DNA from 4 places in the Streptomyces griseoviridis genome. Region 1 is predicted to be linked to each of the others. Evidence: riboswitches for the same ligand, from Rfam matches in the RefSeq annotation. Region 1 holds a riboswitch; each other region holds the start of a gene.
The links. Region 1 has a riboswitch for cyclic di-AMP ahead of DDJ31_RS23400 (C40 family peptidase). Riboswitches for the same ligand answer to the same signal wherever they lie in the genome.

Region 1 (7,022 bases):
TACCGCGCGGCTGCGCGCGGTACCGGGGGGCGGCACGGAGGTCGAGCTGGAGATGGAGAGGGCGGAGACGTCATGAGCGACCCGACCGAGGCGAACACCACGCCGTCAGCGGCCGAGCCCGCGCGGAGCACCGGGGGAGGTCCGGGCGGACGGCACGCGCGCGTGGTCCTCGTCGACGACCACCGGATGTTCCGCACCGGGGTCCAGGCGGAGATCGGCCGGACCGACGAGACGGGCGTGGAGGTCGTCGGCGAGGCCGCCGACGTCGACCAGGCGGTCACGGTCATCACCGCGACCCGCCCCGAGGTCGTCCTCCTCGACGTCCACCTGCCCGGCGGCGGCGGCGTCGAAGTGCTGCGCCGCTGCGCCCCGTTGATGGCCGACGCCGAGCGGCCCGTGCGCTTCCTCGCGCTCTCCGTGTCGGACGCCGCCGAGGACGTCATCGGCGTGATCCGCGGCGGTGCCCGGGGCTATGTGACCAAGACGATCACCGGCGCCGACCTGATCGACTCGGTCTTCCGCGTCCAGGAGGGCGACGCCGTGTTCTCGCCCCGGCTGGCCGGCTTCGTCCTGGACGCCTTCGCCTCCACGGACGCGCCCCCGGTCGACGAGGACCTCGACCGCCTCACCCAGCGCGAGCGCGAGGTGCTGCGGCTCATCGCGCGCGGCTACGCCTACAAGGAGATCGCCAAACAACTGTTCATCTCGGTGAAGACGGTCGAGTCGCATGTCTCGGCGGTGCTGCGCAAGCTCCAGCTCTCCAACCGCCACGAGCTGACCCGCTGGGCGACGGCCCGACGGCTCGTCTGACACCGCCCGCCCCGGCCCGCCGCTCACACCACCCGCGTCGCCCCCGCGAACGGCATCTCGTCGATCGGCGCGAGCCGGACGGGCGCCGACGGGTTCGGAGCGTGGATCATCTGCCCGTTGCCCACATAGATGCCCACATGGCTGATGCCCGAGTAGAAGAACACCAGGTCACCGGGGCGCAGTGCGGAGCGGGAGACCCGGCGGCCCGCGTCGATCTGCGCGTACGTCGTGCGGGGCAGCGACACCCCGGCCGCGCGGTAGGCCGCCTGGATGAGCCCCGAGCAGTCGAAGGCGTGCGGGCCCGTCGCGCCCCACACATAGGGGCTGCCGAGCTTCGCGTAGGCGTAGGCGACGGCCGCCGCGGTACGGGAGTTGGGCGCCGCGGCCGTCGCGGACGCGGGTGACGCCAGGCCGGCGCGGGTCGCGGCGGCCGACCGGGACGCGCGGCCGGCGCCGGTCTCGCCGACGAGCGCGCGGTCGTCGGCGGGGAGCCGGGACAGCAGCGCCCGCGCCTCGTCCAGCTTCCCGGTGATCGTCCTCTTCCGCGCTCTCAGCTCCGCCTGCCGTGCCTTGAGCGTCCCCAGCTCGACCCGGGCCCGGCCGCGCAGCCGCTCGATCTCCCGCAGCTGCTCGCGTACGGCGCCCACGGCCGCCGCCTGCCTGCCGCCCGCGTACTGCGCGAACTCGGCGCCGTTCAGATACTGGTCGGGGCTGCTCGACAGCATGAGCTGGAGCGTCGGGTCGAGGCCGCCGTCGCGGTACTGGGCCGCGGCGTACGAACCGAGCGCCTCCCGGGCCGTGTTGAGGTCCTCCGTCTTGCGGGCGGCCTCGTCGCGCAGCGCGCCCAGCCGCTTCTCGGCCGCGTCCGCCGTCTCCTTCGCGCCGTTGTACTTCTCGGTCGCGCGCTCCGCCTGCCGGTACAGCCGGTCCACCTTCGCCCGCACCTGGGCCGGGGTCGCGTTCGGTTCGGCGTGGCCGGTCCCGTCGAAGGCGGTCGCCGTCGCCGCGCCCGCGAGGGCGAGCGTGATCACGGCCCTCGCGGTGCCGCCGGTGACCGATCGCCGACTGGGCTTGCGGTGCGCTGCCACGTGGACTGCCCGTCCTTTCTCCGACCGCCCGGGACTGCTCACGCGTCCGGCGGCGGCCCGCACAGGGGGAGCGGGCCGCCGCCGGACTCTTCTCGGCGGTGGTGTCCGACTGCCGTCCCTGGTCGGGGCGGCGGTGGGGAGCCGGTCACCTGGAGGAGGACGCTAGGCCCGGAGGTGACAGGCCGGTAACGCGATGTACGGAACTGAAAGAAGGAGTTCGAGAGAGGACCGGAACTGACCGGGTCGCGGAGGCGAGACGGGCCGGTTCGCGTGGTGCGCTGACCGAACGGACCATTCCGGTTCGCGAGACGGTGACAGAGTGCTATGCAACGCATATATGCGTGACCGGGTGGCCGACGTCAGGCGGGCGGGGATAGGCCCCGGGGGGCGTGCGCCGAGGGGGCCCAGGGGCGGTGTCCCGGCCGTGCGAGGGCCTGATTAGGCTCCGGACCATGGACGTACTCATCCATCTCTTCGTCGCCCTGCACATCGTCGGCATCGCCGCGCTGCTCGGCGGCTTCCTCACCCAGCTGAAGGCGATGGGCCGCGGCGACGCCCGCTTCGTCCCCGCCATGCTGCACGGCGCGCTGACCATGCTGGTCACCGGAGCGGTCCTGGTCGGCCTCAACCAGGCCGACGACCACCCCGTCAACAACATCAAGATCGGCCTGAAGCTGGCCCTGCTGGTCGTCGTCCTCGGCCTGGTCTATGTCAAGCGCGACGACGAGAAGGTCGACAGGAACCTCTTCGGCCTGGTCGGCCTGTTCACCACCGCCAACATCTTCATCGCCGTTCTCTGGACCTGACCCCGCCCCGGTCACCCGCGCGGGAACGCACCGCGCCCACCAGGACCGTCAGCCACGCCGCCACCGCGACCCACACCAGCACCCGCCCGAGGTCCCCGAGCCACGGGACGCCGACCGCCGTCGCGACGTCCAGCGCGGCCACCGCCGTCATCGCCAGCGGGAACACCGTCGACCAGCGGAGCACGTCGTAGCGCGGCCTGGGGCGCACGGCCTCCGCGACGGCGAGCACCACGAACCAGGCGAGGCACAGCACCAGCAGCGCCACCGTGACCGCCCGCAGGACGCCGTGGTCGTCGTCGTTCCACAGGTACAGGCGACCGCCGTCCGCGATGAGCAGGCGCGCACCGGCCAGTGCCGAGACGGCGAGCGCGCCGCCCGCCACCCACTGGTCGCCCGCGCCCTCCAGCAGCTGCCGCCGGTCGAAACCGGCCAGCGCGAAGCCGTAGAGGACCAGGCCGAGCCAGAACAGCACGAGCGCCGCGTGCGCGAGCCAGGCCGCCGGCACCGCGCGGGCGAGGGTGGCGCCCAGCACGGCCAGCGTCTCCGTCGCCACGGACCCCAGGAACACCGCGCCCGGCATCCCGCGCCGCCGCCAGTGCCGTACGACGCCGACGAGCAGCACCGGCCAGCAGGCCGCCGCCAGCGCCAGCAGGACCTCGGCGAGGCGGTGCCGTCCCAGGCCGGAGAGGCGGGTGCCGAGGACGGCGGTGGCCGCCACGGCCGTCAGCGCGCCCGGCGTCCCCGCCTCCGCCGTCCACCGCGCGCGCTCCCGCGCCGGCCGTACGGCGAACCCCGCCGCGAGCGCCACCCACGCCCCGCAGGTGAGCGCCAGCGCGATCCACGACAGCACCGCGTGACCGGTCAGCTGAAGCCCCACCGAGATCATCCCGGTCGCCAGCACCGCCGCCCCGGCCTCCGGCGGACGCCGCGCCCACCAGGCGCGCGGGGAGAGTGGACCGACGGGGGCACCGGACACGGGACCGTGGGGGGCGGACATGCGCCGATGCTAAGGAGCCCGGGGCACGGCGACGGTGGGGCGCGCACGCGGGGGTACGGAAATACGCGCGGGCGCAGGGCAGCGGCCCGCACGCCCGGCGCCGGGCGGCACGTGACGAGCGGAACGCGCGGAGAGGGGGCGGCACGCGCGCGTACCGCTCTCCTCCTCGGTACGGGGGCGGCACGCGCGCGTAGCCGCTCCCTCTCCGCGCGGGGCGGCACGCGCGCGTACCGCCCCGCCCCCGTGCCCGTACCGTCCGGTCAGGCCGGGCGGACCACGCTGTGGATCGCCGACTCGCCGTCGTAGTAGAGGGACTCCTCGCGCACGTAGGCGCCCGGCTTCGGCGCGTGGATCATCATGCCGTCGCCGATGTAGATGCCCACATGGGTGACGTCGTCGTAGAAGAAGACCAGGTCACCGGGTTGCGCGGCGGCGAGGGAGACCGTGGTGCCGGCGTTCACCTGGTCGTAGGTGGTGCGCGGGAGGCTGACTCCCGCGGCCTTCCACGCGGCCTGGGTGAGACCGGAGCAGTCGTAGGAGTCGGGGCCCGTCGCGCCCCACACGTACGGCTTGCCGATCTGCGCGCGGGCGAACGCCAGCGTCTTCTGGGCCTTCGTGGAGTACGCGCCCGACGACGACGAGGGCGCCGACGACGAGGAAGCCGACGTGTCCGGCTGCCGCTGGGCCGCCTTCTCCGCCGCCGCCTGCCGCTTCGCCAGCTCGGCCGCCTCCTCGGCGGCCTTCTCCCGCTTCTCCTTCTCGATCGCCGCCAGCCGCGCCTTCTCCTCGGCGGTCAGCCTCGAGAGCACCGCGCGCGCGTCGGACAGTTTCCGCTGCACGGTGGCCTTCGCCGTGTGCAGGTCGCTCTGCGTCTCGGTGAGCGTCTGAAGACCCTGGGCGGCCTCCCGCCGCTTCTTCATGGTCGCCGACTGCTCGGTGACGTAGTCGTCGACCGCGCCCTTCTGCCGCGTGGTCAGACGGCTCATCAGCTGCGTCTGGTCGAAGTAGTCCTGCGGCGAGTCGGCGAGCAGGAACGTCGCCGTGTCCGGCGCGGAGGCGCCCGTGCGGTACTGCGCGGCGGCGAAGGAACCCAGCTCCTCGCGCGCCTCGTTGAGCTTCTGGGTGCGCCGGGCCACGTCGTCGAGGAGGGTGTCGACGCGCTTGCGCTGCTTGCCCGTCCGCTCCTTGGCCGCGTTGTACTTCTCCGTCGCCGACTCCGCCTGCCGGTACAGGGCGTCGACCTTCTTCTCGACCTCCTCCAGGCTCGGAGCGCCGTCGGCGGCGGGCGTGGCGTCGGCCGACTGGGACAGCAGGGCCACCGAGGTGAGGGCGGCCGTGGCGAGAGCGGGGGTGCGGATTCCTGCTACGCGCGTTCCGGCGGGACGCGACTTGCGGTGCGACGCCAAGAGTGGCGACTCCTTCCGATCTCCGCCTACCGAGTTAGCTGTCGGGTTCGGGCGGGTGGTGAGGAAGGGTTGCCCTACGGATCCTGCCCCCAGGGGGCTGCGGACCGATTCACCCCGGGATCGGTGGGTCCCCGGCTCCGGTCGCGCGGCGGCGCCCCGGACTCGGCGGAGGCCGCGCGGCCCGGCGACGTTCGCCGGTGGGGGTCGTGCGGCCTGCCGGGAACGGTAGCCAACTCGTGTGCCCCCTGTGAAGGTTGATGGCCGATATGCCCGATACATTTTCGTGACCTGGCGAGGCTCCCCGATCCGCCGTCGCCGCACGTGAGGGGCCGGTCGCGGACGGTCGCGGAGGGCGTCCGCACCGCCGCCCGCACCCGGGATCTTCTCAGGGCGGCGGCGGGCTGTCAGTGGGGCGGCCTAGACTCGGAGAGCGATGAGCAGCCTCTTTGACGACAGCTTCCTGGCGAACCTCCAGACCCCCCGCGGGCACGACGAGGAACCCCCGCCACCGCCCGAGGACGAGCACGCTCCGGAGTCGATCCCGGACGACCTGTTCGCCGGGAAGTTCGACGTGCCCCCGGAACGGGACGCCCACTACCGCGACGGCGCCCCCCGCCCGGTGCTCGACCCGGCGGCCCTGGTCGACGGGCTGAACGAGAACCAGCGGGAGGCCGTCGTGCACGCCGGCACCCCCCTGCTCATCGTGGCCGGCGCGGGATCGGGCAAGACCAGGGTGCTCACCCACCGCATCGCCTACCTGCTGGCCGCGCGGAACGCGCACCCCGGCCAGATCCTCGCCATCACCTTCACCAACAAGGCCGCGGGCGAGATGAAGGAGCGCGTCGAGCAGCTCGTCGGCCCCCGCGCGAACGCCATGTGGGTGATGACGTTCCACAGCGCGTGCGTGCGCATCCTGCGCCGCGAGAGCAAGAAACTCGGCTTCACGTCGTCGTTCTCGATCTACGACGCCGCCGACTCCAAGCGCCTGATGGCGCTGGTCTGCCGCGATCTCGACCTCGACCCCAAGCGCTACCCGCCGAAGTCCTTCAGCGCCAAGATCTCCAACCTGAAGAACGAGCTGATCGACGAGGAGGACTTCGCGGCCCAGGCCGCCGACGGCTTCGAGAAGACCCTCGCCCAGGCCTACGCGATGTACCAGTCGCGGCTGCGCGAGGCCAACGCCCTCGACTTCGACGACCTGATCATGACGACGGTCAACCTGCTGCGCGCCTTCCCCGACGTCGCCGAGCACTACCGCCGCCGCTTCCGGCACGTCCTGGTCGACGAGTACCAGGACACCAACCACGCCCAGTACGCGCTGGTGCGCGAGCTGGTCGGCAGCTCCGAGCACCCGGTGGACGTCCCGCCCGCCGAGCACGACCTGCCGCCCGCCGAGCTGTGCGTCGTCGGTGACGCCGACCAGTCGATCTACGCCTTCCGGGGCGCGACGATCCGCAACATCCTCCAGTTCGAGGAGGACTACCCGGACGCGACGACGATCCTCCTGGAGCAGAACTACCGCTCCACCCAGACGATCCTGTCCGCGGCCAACGCCGTCATCGAGCGCAACGAGTCCCGCCGCCCCAAGAACCTGTGGACCAACGCGGGCGCGGGCGCCCGCATCACCGGCTACGTCGCCGACACCGAGCACGACGAGGCGCAGTTCGTCGCCGAGGAGATAGACCGCCTCACCGACGCGGGCGACGCCAAGGCCGGCGACGTCGCCGTCTTCTACCGCACGAACGCCCAGTCCCGGGTCTTCGAAGAGATCTTCATCCGCGTCGGCCTGCCCTACAAGGTCGTCGGCGGCGTGCGCTTCTACGAGCGCAAGGAGGTCAGGGACGTCCTCGCCTACCTGCGGGTGCTGGCCAACCCGGAGGACTCCGTCCCGCTGCGCCGCATCCTGAACGTGCCC
Region 2 (7,022 bases), 2.3 Mb from region 1:
CGGGGCCAGTTCGACGGCCTTGGGAAGCTGGTCCTCGACCACCTGGTCGAGCAGCTTGCCTCGCACGGCGAGGTTCGCGTACGTGAAATCGCCCTCGGGGCGCCGGTCGGCGAGCAGGACCGCGAACCGGTCCGCCCAGCCGACGAAGGCTCCGTCGGGGCCGGGATCGCCGACGCCTTCGGTGAAGCTGTCCCCCACCGCGACGTACGACCCGATCACTGTTCTGCCGTCACTCCTCGAATCGTCTGTCACGCCCGCCATGGAACACCTTCGAATGTGTCCTACGCGACCGTAGGAAAGGGTTGACGAACGGTGAGATAAGCCACGCCTAAAGTGTTGCCCAAGCCAGGAATAACAGGTGGGGCAGGGCTGTTGAGGCGGCAATCGTCGTATGGCGGCACACGCACCGAAGGCCGGACCCGGGGATCGGGGTCCGGCCTTCGGCGCGTACGGGGGGCGGGGTCAGCCGACGGTGACGCCCTTGGCCCGGAGGTAGGCGAGCGGGTCCACGTCGGAGCCGTAGTCGGGCGTGGTGCGGATCTCGAAGTGCAGGTGCGGCCCGGTCACGTTGCCGGTGGCACCGGAGAGGCCGATCTGCTGTCCGGCGGTCACGCTCTGGCCCGTCGACACGGAGAGCTGCGAGAGGTGCGCGTACTGGGCGTAGCGGCCGTCGGCGAGCTGGATGACGACCTGGTTGCCGTACGCGCCGCCCCAGCCGGCGGAGACGACGCTGCCCGCGCCCACGGCCTTCAGGGCGGTGCCGGTCGGCACCACGAAGTCGACGCCGGTGTGGTAGCCGCTCGACCACATGGAACCGGAGGCGCGGTAGCTGGTGCCGACGGAGGCACCGGAGACCGGGAGGGTGAAGCCGGTGGAAACGGTGGCGGCGGATGAGTCCGAGGAGCCCGAGGAGGACTGCGCGGTCGACGCACTGGAGGAACCGGTCGAACCGGTGGAGCCCGTCGAGCCCGCCGCGTCCGAGGAACCGGCGGAGGACGGCGCGTCCGACGACTTGTTCGACGACTGGTCGGCCGTCGTCGCCGCCTTCGCGCCGATCGTGAGCTTGAGTCCCGGGTGGATCAGCGACGGATCGCCGCCCACCGCCTGCCGGTTGTCGGAGTAGAGCCGCTGCCAGCCGCCGCTGACCTTCTGCTCGTCGGCGATCTTCGAGAGATAGTCACCGACCCGCACGGAATAGGTCCGGGTGGTGGCGGACGACTTCTCCGCGGTCGCCGACTTCGCACCGGCGGCCGGAGCGGAGGCGACGGCCTTTTCGGAGACCGACTGGGAAACGGACTGCGGAGTCGCGGCGTGGGCGCCTGCGGCTCCCATGAGCGGGAGGGCGAGAGCGGCGCCACCCGTTCCGGCGACGGCTATCGAACGAGTGAGGCGCAGGGCCTTCGGACGGCGGTGCTTACCCTTCGCGGGCATGACGAATTCCTCTCCGGCGCCTGCGAGGTGAGCTGTCGGGTGCGGACTGGAGATGCCCGGCCGCGTCGTGCGACGCGGCTTTACCCCGAGCCGTTCCGGAGACCGGAACAGGCGGTTGTACCTGTGGGTCCCCCGCTCCTGCCGAGTACGGGTGAATGGTCCGGGATTCCGGTCGGCGGCAGGATTAGGCGTCCGTCCGGATTGGTGGCGAACGTAAGCGACGAAGACGCGAACGGACAAGCCGTGGTTCCCCGCTGTCCCGTTTCCCTTGATCCTTTACCTGAATTCACCGTGACCCTGTGTGCAGAAATTCCGCCGCTTCTTTTCCTAACTCCCGCGAGGACCCCACGAATTACGTGGACATGATGAGCCACGCACGGTCACGAATATGACGCTCCTCACGTGACACTTCTCCACTCCCTCACATTCCAGAGCGAGTTGTGAGGAAACCGACCGAAGCGCAAACCAGACGAGCAATGCGGACAGAAGGTTCAGATACGACAGAGCCGGGCGATCTTCGCGCCGGGCTCTCCGGCACCGGGCCCCCGCAGGTTGCCCCGATGTCCCGACAGACGCGATCACTCGACGCCGTCATCGAGCGACGGCGGGCGGTGGAGCACCGCCTGCGGACAACTCATGGCACGCCGGTATGTATGTCGTATCGTCGGGATCGGCCCGCCGGCCATTCCATCGAGCCGCGCCGGCGGAGCCGAGTGGGAGGGAGCCCCCTTGACGCAGCAGATCCCGTCGACCGAGCCCGAGCTGTCCCAGGTACGGAACTTCCGTGACGTGGGCGGACTGCCCACCACGGACGGCCGGCGGGTGCGGCACGGCGTGCTGTACCGCAGCGGCCACCTCGCGCACGCGACGGCCGAGGACACGGCCTTCCTCGCGAGCCTCGGCCTGCACACCGTCTTCGACTTCCGCAACGAGGCCGACCAGCGCCTCGAAGGCCCGGACGTCGAGCTGCCCGGCGTGCGCAACGTGAACCTGCCGCTCTCCGACCCGGCCGACGGCGCCGAGTTCTGGCGGATGGTCCGCGACGGCGACCTGGCGCAGCTTCGCCTGATCCTGGGCGAAGGCAAGGGCGCGCAGCGCATGATCGCCTCGTACCGCTCGATCATCAGGGACCGCACTGAGGAGCACGCGCGCGTACTGCGCTCGCTCGCCGACGACAGCGTGCCCGCGCTGATGCACTGCGCGGCGGGCAAGGACCGCGCGGGCCTGTCCATAGCCGTGACGCTGCTCGCCCTCGGGGTGGAGCGCGAGGCGATCGTCCGCGACTACCTGGAGTCGAACGCGAAGCACCGCCGCTACAAGGTGCGGCGCAGCGGCAGCGCCGAGTCCGCCTACACGCCGGAGGTGATGGAGCTGCTCAGTCCCCTCTTCGACGCCCGCGCGGAGTACCTGACGGCGGCCTTCGAGACGATCGAGGAGACCTGGGGCGACGTCGACACCTACCTGGAGCGCGGCCTCGGCCTCACGGCGGGGTCGCGGGAGCGGCTGCGCGAGCGGCTGCTCGACTGACCGCCCCGCCGGCCGCTACTTGGCGCCCACCTCGAACAGCAGGTAGATGAAGGCCGCGAACAGATGGCCCACGGCGATGTAGATGATCAGCCGTACCCACAGGGCGCGGGGGAACTTCTCCTCCATGTCGGTCATGGCATACCTCCGGTGGTGGGACCCAGGCACAGCGTGGCCGTGGGGCTCTGGAGCAGAGTGTGGACGAACAGCAGCTCGACCCCGGCGGGGTCCTGGGCGGCGATGCGGTGCGGGGTCAGCGAGTCGAAGTGCGCGCTGTCCCCGGCCGCGAGCAGATGCGCGGAGTCCCCGAGGCGGAGCCTGAGCCGACCGCTGAGGACGTACAGCCACTCCTCGCCCGGGTGGACGCGGACGATGTCGCCCTGGGCGCCGTGCGGCACGTGGACGCGCAGCGCCTGCATGCCGCGCCCCGGGGCTCCGGCCTGCCAGTAGGTCCAGCCGCCCGCGGCGGTCGGCTCCATGTCGGCGGCCCGTACGATGGCGTCCCGGTCGGCGGATGTCTCGCCGAGCACCTCGGAGACCGTCGTACCGTAGATGCGGGCCAGGGCGAGCAGCATCGGCAGTGACGGTTGCCGCTGCCCGGTCTCCAGCCGGGAGAGGTGGGCCGGTGAGAGGCCCGCGGTGCGCGCCGCCGCCTCCAGGGTCAGGGAGGCACGGCGCCGCAGCTCGCGCAGGTGCGGCGCGACGACGGGCAGGACCTCACCGTCCGGCCCGCCCGCCGGGTCGGTCTCGGGGGCGTTCATGCCCTCTATTCAGCCCCAGTTTTGCCCCTGGGGCAATTTCCTTGCCTCAGAGGCAAACCCGGACCGCGGAACCCACGCCCACCCGGCCACCGGCCGCCAGGCCCCACGCCCACCCCGCCACCGGCCGCGGGGCTCCGATCCCTCGCCGCCGCGGCTCCCGGCCGGCGGCTCCTGTCCGTCCTACCGGTTGGCGACCGCCTGCTTCACCAGTGTCTTGCTGAAGTCCCACATCAGCCCGCCGCCGCTGTGCGCGTCGTCCATCACCGCGGTGAACGCCTCGACGAACCGGTCCACCTCCCGCTCCCCCACGATCAGCGGCGGGATCAGCTTGATCACCTCCAGGTGGTCGCCGGAGACCTGGGTGAGGATCCGGTGCCGCTGGAGCAGCGGGACCACGACCATCTGCGCGAACAGGCCCTTGCGGGCCGCCTGGAGCATCGTCCAACGGCTGCGCAGCTTCAGCGACTTGGGCCGGCCGAACTCGATGCCGATCATCAGCCCGCGGCCGCGCACGTCGGCGAGCAGCTCGTAGGTGTCGACGAGGGCGGCGAGCTTCGACCTGAGCAGCTCGCCGGTCGCCCGCGCGTTCGCGACGATCTGGTCGTTCTCCATGACCGACAGCACGGCGAGTCCGGCCGCCATCGCCTGGGCGTTGGAGCCGAAGCTCGCCGAGTGCACGAGCACCCGGTCCATGGACGAGTAGACCTTCTTGAAGATCCAGTCCTTGCCGAGGGTGGCGCCGACCGGCACATAGCCGCCGGAGAGCGCCTTGGCCACGCAGACCAGGTCCGGTTCGACGCCGTCCTCGTGCTGGTAGGCGTAGAAGTCACCGGTGCGGCCGAGGCCGGTCTGCACCTCGTCGGCGATCAGGAGCGCCTTGTGCCGGTGCAGCAACTCCTGGGCGGCGCGCAGGTATCCGGGCGGTGCCTCGTGCACGCCCTTGCCCTGGACGGGTTCGACGACCAGGGCGGCGACGTCGTCCTTCTTCAACTCCCGTGCCAGGGCGTCGAGATCACCGAGCGGTACGGCGGTGTCGGGCAGCAGCGGGGCGAAGCCGTCGCGGAACCCGGACTCGCCGTTGACCGAGAGGGAGCCGGTGGTCAGGCCGTGGAAGGCGTGGTCGCAGTACAGGACGCGGGGCCTGCCGGTCGCGTACCGGGCGAACTTGAGGGCGGTCTCGACCGCCTCGGTGCCGCTGTTGCCGAAGAACACCCGGTCCAGGTGCGGGCTGTGGGTGAGCAGCTTCTCGGCGAGCAGGCCGGGCAGCGGCTGGCAGTCGAAGCGGGTGAGGTCGGCGAGGTCGGCGTCCAGGACGTCGTGCAGCGCCTTGCGGACGACCGGGTGGTGGCGGCCGAGGCCCATCACGCCGAACCCGGCGAGCATGTCGAGGTAGTCGTGGCCGTCGGCGTCCCAGAAGTAGGCGCCCTGGCCGCGCTCGTAGACCTTGTCGAAGCCGAGGGTGCGCAGCATGCGCGGGAGCTGGTGGTTGAGGTACTTGCCGTGCAGCTCGTAGCGCTCGGCTCCGCGCTCGGCCAAGAGTGCGCCGAGGTCGAACTCCTTGCTCATTCAGCTTTCTCCTTGACTGGTCCTGCCGCCCGTTGACCGGCGGCCAGGCTCGCGCTGATCCGCCCGGCCACCTCGACGGGCGTGAGTCCGATGTCGGCCAGTACCTCGGCGCGTTTGGCGTGCGCGAGGAACTGCTCGGGGATGCCGAACCGGCGTACGGGGACGTCGATGTCGGCGTCGCCGAGGGCGAGTGCCACGGCGGAACCGACGCCCGCGGCGCGGCTGTTGTCCTCGACGACGGCCACCAGGCGGTGGTGGGAGGCGAGTTCGGGCAGGGCGGGGTCGACGGGCTTGACCCAGCGGGGGTCCACGACCGTGCAGCCGATGCCGCGGGCCTGGAGCAGTTCGGCGGCCTGGAGGCAGACCCGCGCCATCACGCCGACGGCGACCAGGAGCACGTCGGGCCGTTCGTCGCGGCGCAGGACGTCGAGTCCGCCGATCCGGTCGACGGCCGGGATGTCGGGGCCCACGGACTCCTTCGGGAAGCGGACCAGGGTCGGGGCGTCGTCGACGGCGACGGCTTCGCGGAGCTGGGCGCGGAGTTGGGCGGCGTCGCGCGGGGCGGCGATCCGCAGTCCTGGGACGACCTGGAGGATGGAGAGGTCCCACATGCCGTTGTGGGAGGCGCCGTCGACACCGGTGACGCCGGCCCGGTCCAGCACGAACGTGACGCCGCAGCGGTGCAGCGCGACATCCATCAGGAGCTGGTCGAAGGCCCGGTTGAGGAAGGTGGCGTAGACGGCGACGACCGGGTGGACGCCGCCGGTGGCGAGGCCGGCCGCGGAGACGGTGGCGTGCTGTTCGGCGATGCCGACGTCCCAGACCCGGTCGGGGAACCGGGCGGCGAACGGGCCGAGTCCGACGGGGTGCAGCATGGCCGCCGTGATCGCGACGACGTCGTCCCGTTCGGCGCCGATGGCGGCGATCTCCTCGCCGAACACCGAGGTCCAGGAGGGCGCGGCGGCCGGCACGAGGGGCTCGCAGGTGAGCGGGTCCATCACGCCGACGGTGTGGAAGTGGTCCTCCTCGTGCGCGAGGGCGGGTCCGTAGCCGCGGCCCTTCTCGGTGAGGCAGTGCACGAGGACGGGGCCGTGGAACCGTTTCGCGCGGCGCAGCGCGGACTCGACGGCCCCGATGTCGTGCCCGTCGATCGGGCCGATGTACTTCAGGCCCAGGTCCTCGAACATGCCCTGGGGCGCGAAGGCGTCCTTGAACCCCTTCTTCGCGCCGTGCAGCGACTCGTAGACGGTGCCGCCGACGACCGGGGTGCGCAGCAGCATGTCCTTGCCCCAGGCGAGGACGCGTTCGTAGCCGTCGGTGGTGCGGAGGGTGGCGAGGTGGTCGGCGAGGCCGCCGATGGTGGGCGCGTAGGAGCGTTCGTTGTCGTTGACGACGATGATCAGCGGGCGGTCCTTGGCGGCGGCGATGTTGTTGAGCGCCTCCCAGGCCATGCCGCCGGTCAGCGCGCCGTCCCCGATGACGGCGACCACCTGGCCCTTCTCGCCGCGGACCTGGCGGGCCTTGGCGAGTCCGTCGGCCCAGCCGAGCGCGGTGGAGGCGTGGCTGTTCTCGACGATGTCGTGCTCGGACTCCTCCCGCGAGGGGTAGCCGGAGAGGCCGCCCTTGCCGCGCAGCTTGGAGAAGTCCTGACGTCCCGTCAGGAGCTTGTGGACGTAGCTCTGGTGTCCGGTGTCCCACACGATGCGGTCGACCGGCGACTCGAAGACCCGGTGCAGGGCG
Region 3 (7,022 bases), 1.1 Mb from region 1:
CGCCGTGCGGGTGGAGCTTGCCCATCACCTCGCCGACGACGCGCGCGCACTTCACGTAGCCGCGGTCGGGGCGCAGGCCCATCTCGTTCATCTGGTAGACGATGCGGCGGTGGACCGGCTTGAGGCCGTCGCGCGCGTCGGGCAGGGCTCGGGAGTAGATGACCGAGTACGCGTACTCAAGGAAGGAGCCCTGCATCTCGTCGACGACGTCGATGTCGAGGATCTTCTCCTCGTACGAGTCGTCGGGCGGCGGGGTCTTCGTGCTGCGGCGGGCCATCGCTGCCGGCTCCTCCTGTGTTCTGGTGGCTGGGGCGTGGGCAAGATCTGCCACGGACCATTGTGGACCGAACCACTGACAACGCTGACAGCGGCGGCGGCGCCGGGCGGCGCCCAACACGCTGAGCACGCCGAAAGCGCGGCCGGGCGCTGTGACCACCCGACCTCGGCTCGGCTGCCCGCAGGCTACGCGATCCGCTGTGGGCGTATGTCGTCCGGGAACTTCGCCGCCGGTCCGCACGCTTGCATACAGTGGCGGGACCGGCGGGGGAACCGCGGTTCCGACCACCGCATCCGCGATCGAAGGGACGTACATGCCGATGGGTCACACGGCCACCAACCAGGCCGGCTCCGGGGGCCTGACAGCGACCGAGCACCGCCTGGCCAACGGTCTGCGCGTGGTGCTCTCCGAGGACCACCTGACCCCGGTCGCGGCGGTGTGCCTCTGGTACGACGTGGGCTCACGCCACGAAGTCAAGGGGCGTACCGGTCTGGCTCACCTCTTCGAGCACCTGATGTTCCAGGGCTCGGGCCAGGTCAAGGGCAACGGACACGCCGAGATGGTGCAGGGCGCCGGCGGATCGTTCAACGGCACCACCAGCTTCGAGCGGACCAACTACTTCGAGACCATGCCGGCCCACCAGTTGGAGCTGGCGCTCTGGCTCGAGGCGGACCGGATGGGCTCGCTGCTCGTCGCCCTGGACGAGGAGTCGCTGCAGAACCAGCGCGACGTCGTCAAGAACGAGCGCAGGCAGCGCTACGACAACGTGCCCTACGGCACCGCGATCGAGAAGCTGGCCGCCCTCGCCTTCCCCGACGGCCACCCCTTCCACCACACGCCGATCGGCTCGATGGCCGACCTGGACGCGGCGACGCTCGACGACGCGCGCGCGTTCTTCCGGACGTACTACGCGCCCAACAACGCGGTCCTCTCGATCGTCGGCGACATCGACCCGGAGCAGACGCTCGCCTGGGTCGAGAAGTACTTCGGCTCCATCGCGTCCTACGACGGCAAGCCCGCACCCCGGGACGGCTCGCTGCCCGACATCATCGGCGGCGAACTGCGCGAGGTCGTCGAGGAGAAGGTCCCCTCGCGCGCGCTGACGGCCGCCTACCGGCTGCCGGAGGACGGCACGCGCGCGTGCGACGCCGCGGACCTCGCGCTGACCATCCTGATCGGCGGCGAGTCGTCGCGGATCTACAACCGGCTGGTGCGCCGCGACCGTACGGCCGTCACCGCCTGGGGCGGGCTGTGGCGGTTCGCCGGTGCCCCCTCCCTCGGCATCGTCGACGTGAAGACGTCGGGCGAGGCGGAGGTCGCCGCCGTGGAGCGCGCGGTCGACGAGGAGCTGGCCCGGTTCGCCGCCGAGGGTCCGACGGACGAGGAGATGGAGCGCGCCCAGGCCCAGTTGGAGCGCGAGTGGCTCGACCGGCTGGGCACGGTCCACGGCCGCGCCGACGAACTGTGCAAGTACGCCGTCCTGTTCGGCGACCCGCAGCTCGCCCTCAGCGCCGTCGGACGCGTCCTCGACGTGACCGCGGCCGAGGTCAAGCAGATCGCCGAGGAGCGGCTGCACCCGCGCAATCGCGCCGTCCTGGTCTACGAGCCCACCGAACCGACCGGGGACGACGCCGACGAGGCCGCGGCCGCGGCGACCGACGAGACCGAGGAGGCGGCCCGGTGACCGAGCTCGCGACGATGGAATTCCACCCCCAGCCGCAGGGCGGCGAACCCAAGGTCTGGGCGTTCCCCGCACCCGAGCGCGGCACCCTCGCCAACGGCCTGACGGTGCTGCGCTGCCACCGCCCCGGCCAGCAGGTCGTCGCCGTCGAGATCTCCCTCGACGCGCCCCTGGACGCCGAGCCGGCCGCGCTCGAAGGCGTCGCCACGATCATGGCGCGGGCGTTCTCCGAGGGCACCGACAAGCACTCCGCCGAGGAGTTCGCGGCCGAACTGGAGCGCTGCGGCGCCACGTTGGACGCGCACGCCGACCACCCCGGGGTCCGGATCGCCCTCGAGGTGCCCGCCTCCCGGCTCTCCAGGGCGCTCGGGCTGCTCGCCGACGCGCTGCGGGCGCCCGCCTTCGCCGACAGCGAGATCGAGCGGCTGGTCGACAACCGGCTCGACGAGATCCCGCACGAGACGGCGAACCCGTCCCGGCGCGCCGCCAAGGAGCTGGCCAAGGAGCTGTTCCCGGCCGACTCCCGGATGTCCAGGCCCCGGCAGGGCACCGAGGAGACGGTCCGCGCCATCGACTCGGCGGCCGTCCGCGCCTTCTACGAGCGCAACGTCCGCCCGGCGACCGCCACCGCGGTGGTCGTCGGCGACCTCACCGGCATCGACCTCGACGCCCTGCTCGCCGACACCCTGGGCGCCTGGACGGGCGCCGCGGGCGAGCCGAGGCGGATGCCGCCGGTGACCGCGGACGACCGGGGGCGCGTCGTCATCGTCGACCGGCCCGGAGCCGTCCAGACGCAGCTGCTCATCGGGCGTCTGGGCGCCGACCGGCACGACCGGGTGTGGGCACCCCAGGTGGTCGGCACCTACTGCCTCGGCGGCACCCTCACGTCCCGTCTCGACCGCGTCCTGCGCGAGGAGAAGGGCTACACCTACGGAGTGCGGGCGTTCAGCCAGGTGCTGCGGTCGTCGGCGGACGGCACCGGGGTCGCGATGCTCGCCATCAGCGGCTCGGTCGACACGCCGAACACGGGGCCGGCTCTCGACGACCTCTGGAAGGTGCTGCGCGGGGTCGCCGCCGAGGGGCTGACGGACGCCGAGCGGGACGCCGCCGTGCAGTTCCTGGTCGGTGTCGCGCCGCTCAAGTACGAGACCGCGGCGGCCGTCGCGGGCACGCTGGCCGACCAGGTCGAGCAGCATCTGCCCGACGACCACCAGGCCACCCTGTACCGGCAGTTGGCGGCCACCGGCACCGTGGAGGCGACCGCGGCGGTCGTCAACGCGTTCCCGGTCGACCGGCTGGTGACGGTCCTGGTCGGTGACGCCGCCGCGATCGAGGAGTCCGTCGCGGCGCTCGGCATCGGCGAAGTGAGCGTCGTCGCGGCCGAGTAGCGGGCGCGGCGCGCACGCGCGCGCGTGCCGGGGCCCCGGTGACGGAGACGTCATCGGGGCCCTTTCGTGTCCGAATTGGGGGAGAGGCTGCCTGTCTGCCCTGTGGGATGCGCAACAAAAACAGTGATCTGTTTGAGGATCGAAAGTGGGCCCGTCTACGGTCTCCCCGACTGTTCGTCAGCCACCGCGCCGCATCCGCGGCACCGGGCAGTCATCGCCGAGTCCCCGTACGGCGCGAGCCAGGGGAGCCGGGGACCCACCTGTGTCCCTGGGGTGAATCGGACGCCCATGCCCGTCGTGGGGGCCCGTAGGAGACCTTCCTGCTCCGAACCCGTCAGCTAACCCGGTAGGCGAGAGGGAAGGAAAGGAACACCCACCACATGGCGTTCAGTCACGCCGTAGGGAAGCACCGCCGGCCCAGCCGGATGCAGCGCGGCACCGCCCGCGCCGCGGGTGTCGCGGCCCTCGCCACCACCGGAGTGGTCGGCACCCTGGCCGCGCCGGCGATGGCGGCGGAGAACGCGGTCGAGCAGACCGGACTGACCCCCGTCATCTCCCTCGGCGACACCGTGGCCGACCAGATCGACGCCCAGGCCGCCGCGCAGCAGCAGGCCGCCGAGGTGGCCGCCCGCAAGCAGGCCGCCCAGGAGGCCGCGCGCAAGCTGGCCCAGGAGAAGGCCGAGCGGGAGCGGGCCGACCGGCAGCGCGCCGCCCGTGAGGCCGAGCGCAAGCGCCTCAACACCTTCGTGCTGCCGATCAGCGGCTCCTACGTCTCCACGAGCTACCAGGCGGGCAGCTCCCTGTGGTCGTCGGGCAGCCACACCGGTGTCGACTTCCACGCCTCGACCGGCACCTCCGTGCACGCGGTCGGCTCCGGCACCGTCGTCGAGACCGGCTGGGGCGGCGCCTACGGCAACCAGATCGTCCTCAAGATGGCCGACGGCACGTACACGCAGTACGGGCACCTGTCGTCGATCGGCGTCTCGGTGGGCCAGACCGTCACCCCCGGGCAGCAGATCGGCCTCTCGGGCGACACCGGCAACGTCACCGGGGCGCATCTGCACTTCGAGGCCAGGACCACCGCGGAGTACGGCTCCGACCTGGACCCGGTCGCCTACCTCCGGGCACACGACGTGAACATCTGAGGACGCACCGCAGGACCGTGAGAAGCCCCGGCTCGGACGAGCCGGGGTTTTCGTCGTTTCCGGCACCCTGCTGTCCAAAAAATATCCATGGATTCCGGCCCCCCATCGGAAATTCCCGCTCATTGCAATAGAGTCACGGAACACGCGTCAATCGGCGACGTTTCACGGGCATTAAGGCGGAGGTCGGTCATGCGTATTCCGGCGCACTCGGTGTGCACGGCCATCCGGGACGACATCGTCGCCGGTGTCTACGAGCGCGGCGGCCGGCTCACCGAGGAACTGCTCGCCCGCCGCTACGGCGTCTCCCGGGTCCCGGTGCGCGAGGCGCTGCGCACCCTGGAGGCCGAGGGGTTCGTCGTCACCCGCAGGCACGCGGGCGCGTGCGTGGCCGAACCGACCGAGCAGGAGGCCGCCGACCTCCTGGAGATGCGCATGCTCCTGGAGCCGCTGGGCGCCTCCCGGGCCGCGCAGCGCCGCACGGAGGCCCACCTCAAGGTGTTGCGCGGCCTGGTCAGGCTGGGCCAGGAGCGGGCCAGGAGGGGCAACAGCGAGGATCTGCGCTCCCTGGGGGGATGGTTCCACGAGACCCTCGCCCAGGCCGCGGGCAGCCCCGCGCTGGCCTCCGTGCTGACCCAGCTGCGGCACAAGATCGCCTGGATGTACGCCGTGGACGCGCCGCTCAGCCCGGTGGAGTCCTGGGCTGAGCACGGCGCGATCGTGGACGCCGTGACCCGTGGCGACGCCGAGCGGGCCCGCTCGATCACGGCCGGGCACACCGAGCGCTCGACCGCGGCCCACCGGCTGCGCTTCGGCACCCAGGAGCGCGCCGACCGTGTGAGGAACTCGCAACATCCCGTAAACATGTCGGGCCTCCGGCATTAACACGGGCACCGTATACAAAGAAGAGTAATTCGGTGGACGGGTAATTCGGCTGCCCGAATTCGCGCCCGCGGGAATTCTCGACGGCGCGTCACGGGCGTGCCCGGAATCGAGAACGCCGGTGTGCGCCCCGAACACCGCAATACCACCGGCGCGCGCCGAGCGGAGAAACGGCGAAGCCGCGCCACCCGGGAAGGGCGGACGCGGCTCCGGCGTTTCGCGCGGCTGCTCAGACCGTCTCCGGCAGCTCCTCCAGGCCCTCGGCGACCAGCTTCGCCAGCCGGTCGAGAGCGGCGTCCGCGCCCTCGGCGTCGGAGGCCAGGACGATCTCCTCGCCCCCCTGGGCGCCCAGGCCCAGGACGGCCAGCATGGACGCGGCATTGACGGGGTTGCCGTCGGCCTTGGCGATCGTCACCGGGACGCCGGTGGCCGTGGCGGCTCGGACGAAGAGGGAGGCGGGACGGGCGTGGAGGCCCTCGGCCCAGCCGACGTTGACGCGGCGCTCAGCCATGTGATGCTGCCCTTCATATCTCAGGGTTGTCTAGACCAGTTTCCCACACGTGAGCGACCCCGGAGCGGACACACGTCCCTCAGGAGCCGGTCGCCGGGCCGCGGCCTCGGCCCGCCGTCCGTCCTGTCCGCCCCCGGAGCGGCCCGCCGCGGTCCCCGGCAGGCGCCGCACCCCCACTGTCGGAGGCGAGCCGTACGCTGGGGCCCATGCAGACCGCGTCGGACCGGCACGAGTACCCCGCTCACTGGGAGGCCGACGTGGTGCTGCGCGACGGCGGTACCGCGCGCGTCAGACCGATCACCGTCGACGACGCCGATCGCCTGGTCAGCTTCTACGAGCAGGTCTCGGACGAGTCGAAGTACTACCGCTTCTTCGCGCCCTACCCTCGCCTGTCCGCCAAGGACGTCCACCGCTTCACGCACCACGACTTCGTGGACCGGGTGGGACTCGCGGCCACGGTCGGCGGCGAGTTCATCGCCACCGTACGCTACGACCGCATCGACGCCGACGGCATGGCCGCCACCGCGCCCTCGGACGAGGCCGAGGTCGCCTTCCTCGTCCAGGACGCCCACCAGGGGCGCGGCGTCGCCTCCGCCCTCCTGGAGCACATCGCCGCCGTCGCCCGCGAGCGCGGCATCCGCCGCTTCGCCGCCGAGGTGCTGCCCGCCAACACCAAGATGATCAAGGTGTTCACGGACGCCGGCTACACCCAGAAGCGCAGCTTCGAGGACGGCGTCGTCCGCCTGGAGTTCGACCTCGAACCCACCGACCGCTCGCTCGACGTCCAGCGCGCCAGGGAACAGCGCGCCGAGGGCCGCTCCGTACGACGGCTGCTGAAGCCCGGCTCGGTCGCCGTCATCGGCGTGGGCCGCACCCCCGGGGGAGTGGGCCGCGCCCTCCTCGACAACATCAGGGAAGCCGGCTACACCGGCCGGCTGCACGCCGTGAACAGCGGCTTCCCCGCAGACCTGACGGACCTCGACGGCGTCCCCGCGCACCGCTCCGTGCGCGACATCGAGGACCCCGTGGACCTCGCCGTCGTCGCCGTCCCCGCCGACCGGGTCCCCGACGTCGTCACCGAGTGCGGCGAGCACGGCGTGCAGGGCGTGGTCGTCGTCTCCGCCGGATACGCCGAGAGCGG
Region 4 (7,022 bases), 170 kb from region 1:
CCCACAGCGCGACCACCGGCTCCCGGTCGGGCCACCAGGACCGCACCAGGGCGCGCGGCACCGGCACGGCCGCCGTCAGCGCGACGGCGCTCAGCAGCAGCAGGCAGACGGTCATGCCACGGGCTCCGGATCCGGCTCGGAGGAACGGACGGTGGGGCGAGGCGCGCGGTGCGGGGCGACGGGCGCGCGGCCCGTCCGCCGCCAGTATGACGGCGCCGGGCCAGCGCGTCAGGACATGAACGGGACCCACCGCGCGAGGCGCGGACGCCGTCACCCGCCGGACGCCCCGGCGGGGGCCCGGCCGTCACCCCGCCACGACGCGCCCGGTCACCTCTCCGAGGGACACCCGGGTCCCGGCCGGGCCCGGGGCCCACGCCGACAGCGTCACCACGTCGCCGTCCTCGAGGAACGCGCGCTTGCCGTCCGGGAGTTCGAGCGGATCGCGGCCGTTCCAGGTCAGTTCGAGGAGCGAGCCGCGCTGCTCGGGGGCCGGTCCGCTGACCGTGCCCGAGCCGTACAGGTCGCCGGTGCGCAGGGACGCGCCGTTGACCGTCATCTGGGCGAGCTGCTGCGCCGCCGTCCAGTACATGGTGGAGAACGGCGGCTCGGCGACGGTGTGTCCGTTGACGGCGACGGAGATCCGCAGGTCGTAGCCGCCCGGCTCGTCCTCGGAGTCGTCCAGGTAGGGCAGCGGCCGGTGGGTGCGCGGCGGGGGCGCGGTCCGGGCGTCCTCCAGGGCGTCGAGCGGGGTGATCCACGCCGAGACGGAGGTGGCGAAGGACTTGCCGAGGAACGGGCCGAGCGGCACGTACTCCCAGGCCTGGATGTCGCGCGCGGACCAGTCGTTGAGCAGGCAGAGCCCGAACACGTGGTCGCGGAAGCCGCCGAGCGGCACCGGCGCGCCCATCCGGGTCGGCGTGCCGACGACGAAGCCGACCTCGGCCTCGATGTCGAGGCGCACGGAGGGCCCGAAGACCGGCGCCGGGTCCGTGGGCGCCTTGCGCTGGCCCGACGGGCGCACCACGTCGGTGCCGGAGACGACGACCGTGCCGGAGCGGCCGTGGTAACCGATCGGCAGGTGCTTCCAGTTGGGGGTGAGGGAGTCCTCGGCGTCGGGGCGGAAGATCTGTCCGACGTTCCTCGCGTGGTGTTCGGAGGAGTAGAAGTCCACGTAGTCCGCGACCTCGAACGGCAGATGCAGCGTCACCGAGTCCAGCGGGTGGAAGTGGGCGGCGATCGTCTCCTGGTGGGAGGGGACCGTCACCCACGCGGTCAGCGCGCGCCGCACGTCCGACCAGGCGGTGCGGCCCGCCGCGAGCAGCGGGTTCAGCGAAGGCCGCGCGAGCAGCGCGGCGTACGGCGATCCGAGCGCGCGGGCGGCCGCGCCCGCGTCCAGGACCTGGTCGCCGAGACGGACGCCGACGGTCCGCTCGGTCGATCCCGCGCGGGAGAAGACGCCGTAGGGGAGGTTGTGCGGGCCGAAGGGGTCGCCCTCGGATACGTCGAAGGGGGGCATCGGGTACTGCCTCGCTCTCACCATGTGTCGGGTGCTGACAAGTGGCCTGGCCACACGTTACGGGTGAGTCGGCGCTCCTGGGCAGTGTCTAAAGAGTTTGCAATGTCCGAATTGGCCTTGTCGGAAGTCGCAATTCCGGCTTAGCGTCCTTTGGGGACACGGACGGGGTGGGTCCGGTCCGTAGGGGGAGCGCGTGGGGGGACCCGTGGCCAGGAGCACCAGTGTGCCGTTCGAGGCGGACCGCGAGGTTCCGGGTCTGATCGTCAAGTTCGGCGGCTACCCGCTGCACCACGGCGGAGTGGGCGCCATCCGCAGTCTCGGCCGGCTCGGTGTGCCGATGTACGCGATCACCGAGGACCGCGGCACGCCCGCCGCCGCCTCCCGCTACCTGCGCAGGGCGTTCGTCTGGCCGACCTCGGGCGGCGAGGCGCCGGAGCGGCTGGTCGAGGGGCTGCTGCGGATCGGGCACCTGATCGGCAGGCCGACGGTGCTGGTGCCGACCGACGAGGAGGCCGCCGTCCTGATCGCCGAGCACCAGGACGCGCTCGCCGGACCGTTCCTCCTCCCGCCCGTCGAGGCGGACCTGCCGCGCCGCCTGGCCAGCAAGCAGGGCCTGCACGAACTGTGCGAGGAACACGGCGTGCCGAGCCCGGCGACCGCCTTCCCGCGCGGTTACGACGACATCGCCGCGTTCGCCGAGAAGGCGCGGTTCCCGGTGGTCGCCAAGAACCGGGAGGCGTTCCTGCGCCGCAGCAGGCCCGCGGTCCGCGGCACCACCAGGATCGGCACCCGCGAGGGCCTGCTCGCCCTCGCCCGCGACTGGGGCGAGCGGCCCGGCGTGATCCTCCAGGAGTACCTGCCGCGCGAGGAGGCCGAGGACTGGATCGTGCACGCCTACTTCGACCGGGACTCCACCCCGCGCGCGATGTTCACCGGCGTGAAGGTCCGCTCCTGGCCGCCGCACGCCGGGATGACGGCCCACGCGTACGTCGTCGACAACCCGGAACTCGCCGACCTCGCCGCGCGTTTCATCAAGCGGATCGGCTTCACCGGGATCATCGACCTCGACCTGCGCTACGACCGGCGCGACGGCCTCTACAAGCTGCTCGACTTCAACCCGCGGATGGGCGCCCAGTTCCGGCTGTTCGAGAGCGGCTCCGGGGTGGACGTGGTGCGTGCCCTGCACCTCGACCTGACCGGGCGCCCCGTTCCCGAGGGTGAACAGCGGGCAGGGCACCGGTACATCGTGGAGAACATCGACCTGCCCGCGCTGCTCGCCTACCGGCGCAGCGGCTACACCACCCCGCACGCCCCGGCCCGCGCGAGCGGCACGGAACTGGCCTGGCTCGCGGGGGACGACCCGCTGCCGTTCCTCACCATGCTCGCGCGCTCGCTGCGGCCGGGCGCCGCGCACCTCTACGAGCTGTGGCGGACCAACCGCCGCGGCGGCACGACCCGTTCGGGCGGTTAGCGCGCGTCCGGCGATTCCCGTCGCACGGCGGACGGGACGGCCGGTCACCCCGTGGGGCGCGTCCGGCCGCCCGGACAGGGCGCGAAGTGACGAGAGAGACGTCCTGGGGAGGACTTCGTGATCACACCGGTAGCTGTCATCGGCGCCGGGCCGTTCGGCCTGTCGACCGCCGCCCATCTGCGAGCGCGCGGGATACCCGTGCGGGTCTTCGGCGAGCCGATGGTCGCCTGGCGCGACCACATGCCGGCCGGCATGCTCCTGAAGTCGACCCCGGCCGCCTCGAACCTCGACTGCCCGCTGCCCGGCCACACCCTCGCCGACTACTGCGCCGAGGCGGGCCTTTCGCCCCTGGTCACCGACGAGGACATCATCCCGGTGGAGACGTTCACCGCCTACGGCGAGTGGTTCCAGCGACGGCAGGTGCCGGGGCTCGAACGGGTCAGGGTGGTCGCGGTGGACCGGCGCACCGACGGCGGCTTCGAACTGAAGCTGGACTCAGGCGAGTCGTTCACCGCCCGCGCGGTCGTCGTGGCGACCGGGCTCTCCGGTCTTGCGCAGCTGCCGCCCGAGCTGGCCGCGGCCGCGCCCGCCGGATGCGCGCCCGCGGGCCCGGTCTCGCACAGCTCCCAGCACCACGACCTCACCCGGTACGCGGGCCGGGAGCTGATCGTGGTCGGCGCGGGCCAGTCCGCGCTGGAGACGGCGGTGCTGGCCGCGGAGGCCGGCGCGCGGGTGCGGGTGGTGGCGCGCGGCCGGGGCCGGGTCGCCTTCGGGGCGCCGCCGTGGGAGCAGCCGAGGCTGCGCCCCGAGTCGCCGTTCGGCCGGGCCTGGTCGCTGTGGGCGCTCAGCTACCATCCGCAGCCCTACCGGTATCTGCCCGAGCGCACCCGCCACCATCTGGTGCGCAGGGTGCTCGGCCCGCTCGGCGCCTGGTGGCTGCGGGAGCGGTTCGAGGGCCGGGTGGCGGTCAGCGACGTCGAGCGGATCGTGGGCGCCGAGGCGGCGGGCGGCGGCGCGACGCTGACCGTGCGCACCCACGGCGGGGGCGTGGAGCGGCTCACCGCCGACCATGTGCTGGCCGCGACGGGCTACCGGGTGGACCTCGCCGCGATGGACTTCCTCGGCGAGGGGCTGCGCACCCGTCTCGCGGTCAGCAGGGGCGCCCCGCGGCTGGGCGCCGGGTACGTCTCCTCGGTGCCCGGCCTGTACTTCACGGGGCTGCCCGCGGCGTCGTCGTACGGTCCGGTGATGCGGTTCGTGTGCGGGACGGCGTTCGCCTCGCCGAGGCTGGCGCGGCACCTGGCGGCGGCCCACGGCTGAGCGGGCCGGGTGAGCGCCGGGGGAGCGGGCCCGGTGGGGGCGGCTCGGCCCGGCGCACGCGTCGGACGCCGAACCGCCCACCGCGAACCGCGTCCGCGGGGGCCGAAGGCGCTAAAGACACAGGGAAGTTGGCCTGATGCGGACGGGGCCGCGGTGAACCGCGTCGTCGTCCGGTTCGCCGCTGAGTCGGTGGGGCGTCCGGTCCGTATTCTCTGATCATGGCCGCACCCCTCGCATACGCACTCATCGCCACCGACCTGGACGGCACCCTCCTCAGAGGCGACGACACGCTGTCCGACCGGTCCCGCGCCGCGCTCGCCCGGGTGGCGGCCGCCGGCGCCCGGCATCTGGTCGTGACGGGCCGCCCGGCGCCCCGGGTGCGCCCGCTCCTCGACGACCTGCACAGCAGGGGGCTCGCGGTGTGCGGCCAGGGAGCGCAGGTGTACGACGCGGGCGCGGACCGGCTGCTCTGGTCGGTCACCCTGGACCGGGAGCTGGCCGAGACCGCGCTCGGCAAGATCGAGGCGGAGGTCGGCCAGGTGTACGCGGCCGTCGACCAGGACGGGGTGGACGGCCTGACCCTGATCGAGCCCGGCTACCGGATGCCGCACCCGACGCTGCCCGCGGTGCGGGTCGCGCGCCGTGCCGACCTGTGGTCCGCGCCGATCAGCAAGGTGCTGCTGCGCCATCCCGAGCTGTCCGACGACGAGTTGGCGGGGATCGCGCGGTCGGTGGTCGATTCCCTCGCCACGGTGACGATGTCGGGGCCCGGCACCGTCGAACTCCAGCCATCCGGCATCACGAAGGCGACCGGTCTTGCGCTGGCCGCCGACCACCTGGGTCTCGGCCCGGACGAGACGATCGCCTTCGGGGACATGCCGAACGACATTCCGATGTTCGAGTGGGCCGCCCACGGGGTCGCCATGGCCAACGCCCATCCCGAACTGAAGCGGGTGGCCGACGAGGTCACCTCGTCGAACGAGGACGACGGCATCGCCGTCGTCCTCGAACGAATCTTCGACTGAGTGCGGTCGGCCTAGTAGGCGCCGTACACGTTGTCGATCGAGCCGTACCTGGCCGCCGCGTAGTTGCACGCGGCCGTGATGTTGGCGACCGGGTCGTACGGGTCGTAGACGGTCCCGGAGACGTGGTACGCGGCGAAGGTCGGGTCGATCACCTGGAGCAGGCCCTTGGAGGGGATGCCCGCGGCGGCGTTCGAGTCCCAGTTGTTGATGGCGTTGGGGTTGCCGGAGGACTCGCGGATCACGTTGCGGTAGATGCCGTTGTACGTGCCGGGGATGCCCTTCTGGGCCATCACGGACAGCGAGGCGCGGATCCAGCCGTCGAGGTTGTTCGAGTAGCCGAGCGAGGTGGCGGTCGCCGTGGTCGGTTCGGCGGCCGAAGCGCTGGTGGCGCCGATGACCGGGAGGGCGAGCACGGCGGCGCCGGTGCCGAGGACGGCGAGCTTGCGGGCGAGGCGCGAGCGGCGGGGAGCGATGGCGGGCATGGCGGTTTCCTCTCCGTCGCCTGCGAGGTGAGCTGTCGGGTTCGGGCGGGAGCTGCCCGGCCGCGCCGCTGTCAGGCGGTGCGACTTCACCCCTAGCCGTCACGGGCGCTGGCCCGGTCCGGCGACTTACCTGGTTCCCCCGCTCCTGCCGTGCGTGAGTTCGTTCGGTGAATGGGTGTACGGGCGGCGGCAGGATTAGGCGTCCACCCGACAGGCCGGGAACGTATGCGAGAGCACATGTCCGGAACAAGTGCCGGATTCACACATCGGACCGGTTGACCTTGATCAGGGTGGTTTGGGGTGCTTGATCCTTTGCACTCGCCAAGGGTCAACTCCCCTTGGCGCACAAGGAGCGCCGCGCCGCGCGGGACGGAGGTCCGCGCGCGCCGCGGCGTGAGCCAACTCACTGGAATCGCCAAGTATGGCAAATCGGGCAATGACCCCAACTCGCCTTTAACCGGCTGTGCGTGGAATCCGCTTCTCCCAGGTCCGGTGGAAGAGGACCTCGTCGCCCTCCGTGCAGATCACCTCGTCGAAGGTGATGAAGTCGTTACCGTCGGCGGTGATCTCCGAACGGGTGCGGACGGCGGTGTCCCAGCCCAGCTCGGGCCGGTGCAGCCGGATCGACCAGTCGGACCGGGTGCGGGCGGAGAGCGGGTCGGCCTCCTGGACGGTGTACGTCTCCAGCGCGTCCTCGGTGAACTCCAGGCCGTCGGGGTACACGCGCGTGCCGCCGTAGCGCGGGTCGACCTCCAGCCGCCAGGTGCCCGCCGCGACGTCCCGCACGACCAGCCGCTCGGGCCGCGGCTCGTCCAGGGTGGCGGGGAAGTTCACCCCGAGCGGCGGCGCCTGCTCCGGCTCGTCGAAGGAGATCGCGGGCGACGGCGACTCCCGGCGGCGCACCGGGAGTTCGAGGTAGCTGCCCGCCGGGTCGAGGGTGAAGCCCGCCTCCGAGCCTGGCTGCGGCCAGATCCACGGCCAGTACGCGGAGGAGACGGCGAGCCGGATGCGGTGGCCGGGCGGGAAGGCGTGCCCGATGCCGTTCAGCTCGAACTCGACGTCCTCGACCGCACCGGGCGACCACGGCACCACCCGGTCCCGGCCGTGGCGCGCGGAGAGGTTCAGGACACCCCGGGTGACCAGCGTCGAGGACCCGTCGGGAGCGACGTCGCAGACCCGCGCCACCACCTGGCCGCGCGGCGCGTGCG

Region 2: linked by a shared signal. The riboswitch ahead of DDJ31_RS33420 (M23 family metallopeptidase) and the one ahead of DDJ31_RS23400 (C40 family peptidase) in region 1 are both predicted to bind cyclic di-AMP.
Region 3: linked by a shared signal. The riboswitch ahead of DDJ31_RS28235 (M23 family metallopeptidase) and the one ahead of DDJ31_RS23400 (C40 family peptidase) in region 1 are both predicted to bind cyclic di-AMP.
Region 4: linked by a shared signal. The riboswitch ahead of DDJ31_RS22570 (transglycosylase SLT domain-containing protein) and the one ahead of DDJ31_RS23400 (C40 family peptidase) in region 1 are both predicted to bind cyclic di-AMP.

What each region holds. Positions count from the first base shown of each region.
Region 1 is NZ_CP029078.1:5,397,774-5,404,795, forward strand. Features, by position in the region: gene DDJ31_RS23375 (ATP-binding protein) at 1-76, shown strand, start outside; gene DDJ31_RS23380 (LuxR C-terminal-related transcriptional regulator) at 73-810, shown strand; gene DDJ31_RS23385 (C40 family peptidase) at 834-1,898, opposite strand; gene DDJ31_RS23390 (hypothetical protein) at 2,351-2,704, shown strand; gene DDJ31_RS23395 (tellurite resistance/C4-dicarboxylate transporter family protein) at 2,682-3,701, opposite strand; gene DDJ31_RS23400 (C40 family peptidase) at 3,962-5,107, opposite strand; cyclic di-AMP (ydaO/yuaA leader) riboswitch at 5,116-5,271, opposite strand; gene pcrA (DNA helicase PcrA) at 5,541-7,022, shown strand, end outside.
Region 2 is NZ_CP029078.1:7,713,607-7,720,628, reverse strand. Features, by position in the region: gene DDJ31_RS33425 (SGNH/GDSL hydrolase family protein) at 1-219, opposite strand, end outside; gene DDJ31_RS33420 (M23 family metallopeptidase) at 463-1,431, opposite strand; cyclic di-AMP (ydaO/yuaA leader) riboswitch at 1,436-1,595, opposite strand; gene DDJ31_RS33415 (tyrosine-protein phosphatase) at 2,161-2,958, shown strand; gene DDJ31_RS33410 (DUF6126 family protein) at 2,974-3,093, opposite strand; gene DDJ31_RS33405 (helix-turn-helix domain-containing protein) at 3,090-3,716, opposite strand; gene DDJ31_RS33400 (aspartate aminotransferase family protein) at 3,897-5,282, opposite strand; gene dxs (1-deoxy-D-xylulose-5-phosphate synthase) at 5,279-7,022, opposite strand, start outside.
Region 3 is NZ_CP029078.1:6,514,096-6,521,117, forward strand. Features, by position in the region: gene DDJ31_RS28220 (DNA gyrase/topoisomerase IV subunit A) at 1-277, opposite strand, end outside; gene DDJ31_RS28225 (M16 family metallopeptidase) at 591-1,961, shown strand; gene DDJ31_RS28230 (M16 family metallopeptidase) at 1,958-3,346, shown strand; cyclic di-AMP (ydaO/yuaA leader) riboswitch at 3,552-3,714, shown strand; gene DDJ31_RS28235 (M23 family metallopeptidase) at 3,727-4,491, shown strand; gene DDJ31_RS28240 (GntR family transcriptional regulator) at 4,681-5,373, shown strand; gene DDJ31_RS28245 (HPr family phosphocarrier protein) at 5,600-5,881, opposite strand; gene DDJ31_RS28250 (bifunctional acetate--CoA ligase family protein/GNAT family N-acetyltransferase) at 6,088-7,022, shown strand, end outside.
Region 4 is NZ_CP029078.1:5,225,433-5,232,454, forward strand. Features, by position in the region: gene DDJ31_RS22545 (M56 family metallopeptidase) at 1-115, opposite strand, end outside; gene fahA (fumarylacetoacetase) at 305-1,516, opposite strand; gene DDJ31_RS22555 (carboxylate--amine ligase) at 1,740-2,987, shown strand; gene DDJ31_RS22560 (NAD(P)-binding domain-containing protein) at 3,105-4,307, shown strand; gene DDJ31_RS22565 (HAD family hydrolase) at 4,526-5,332, shown strand; gene DDJ31_RS22570 (transglycosylase SLT domain-containing protein) at 5,344-5,814, opposite strand; cyclic di-AMP (ydaO/yuaA leader) riboswitch at 5,817-5,994, opposite strand; gene DDJ31_RS22575 (CocE/NonD family hydrolase) at 6,268-7,022, opposite strand, start outside.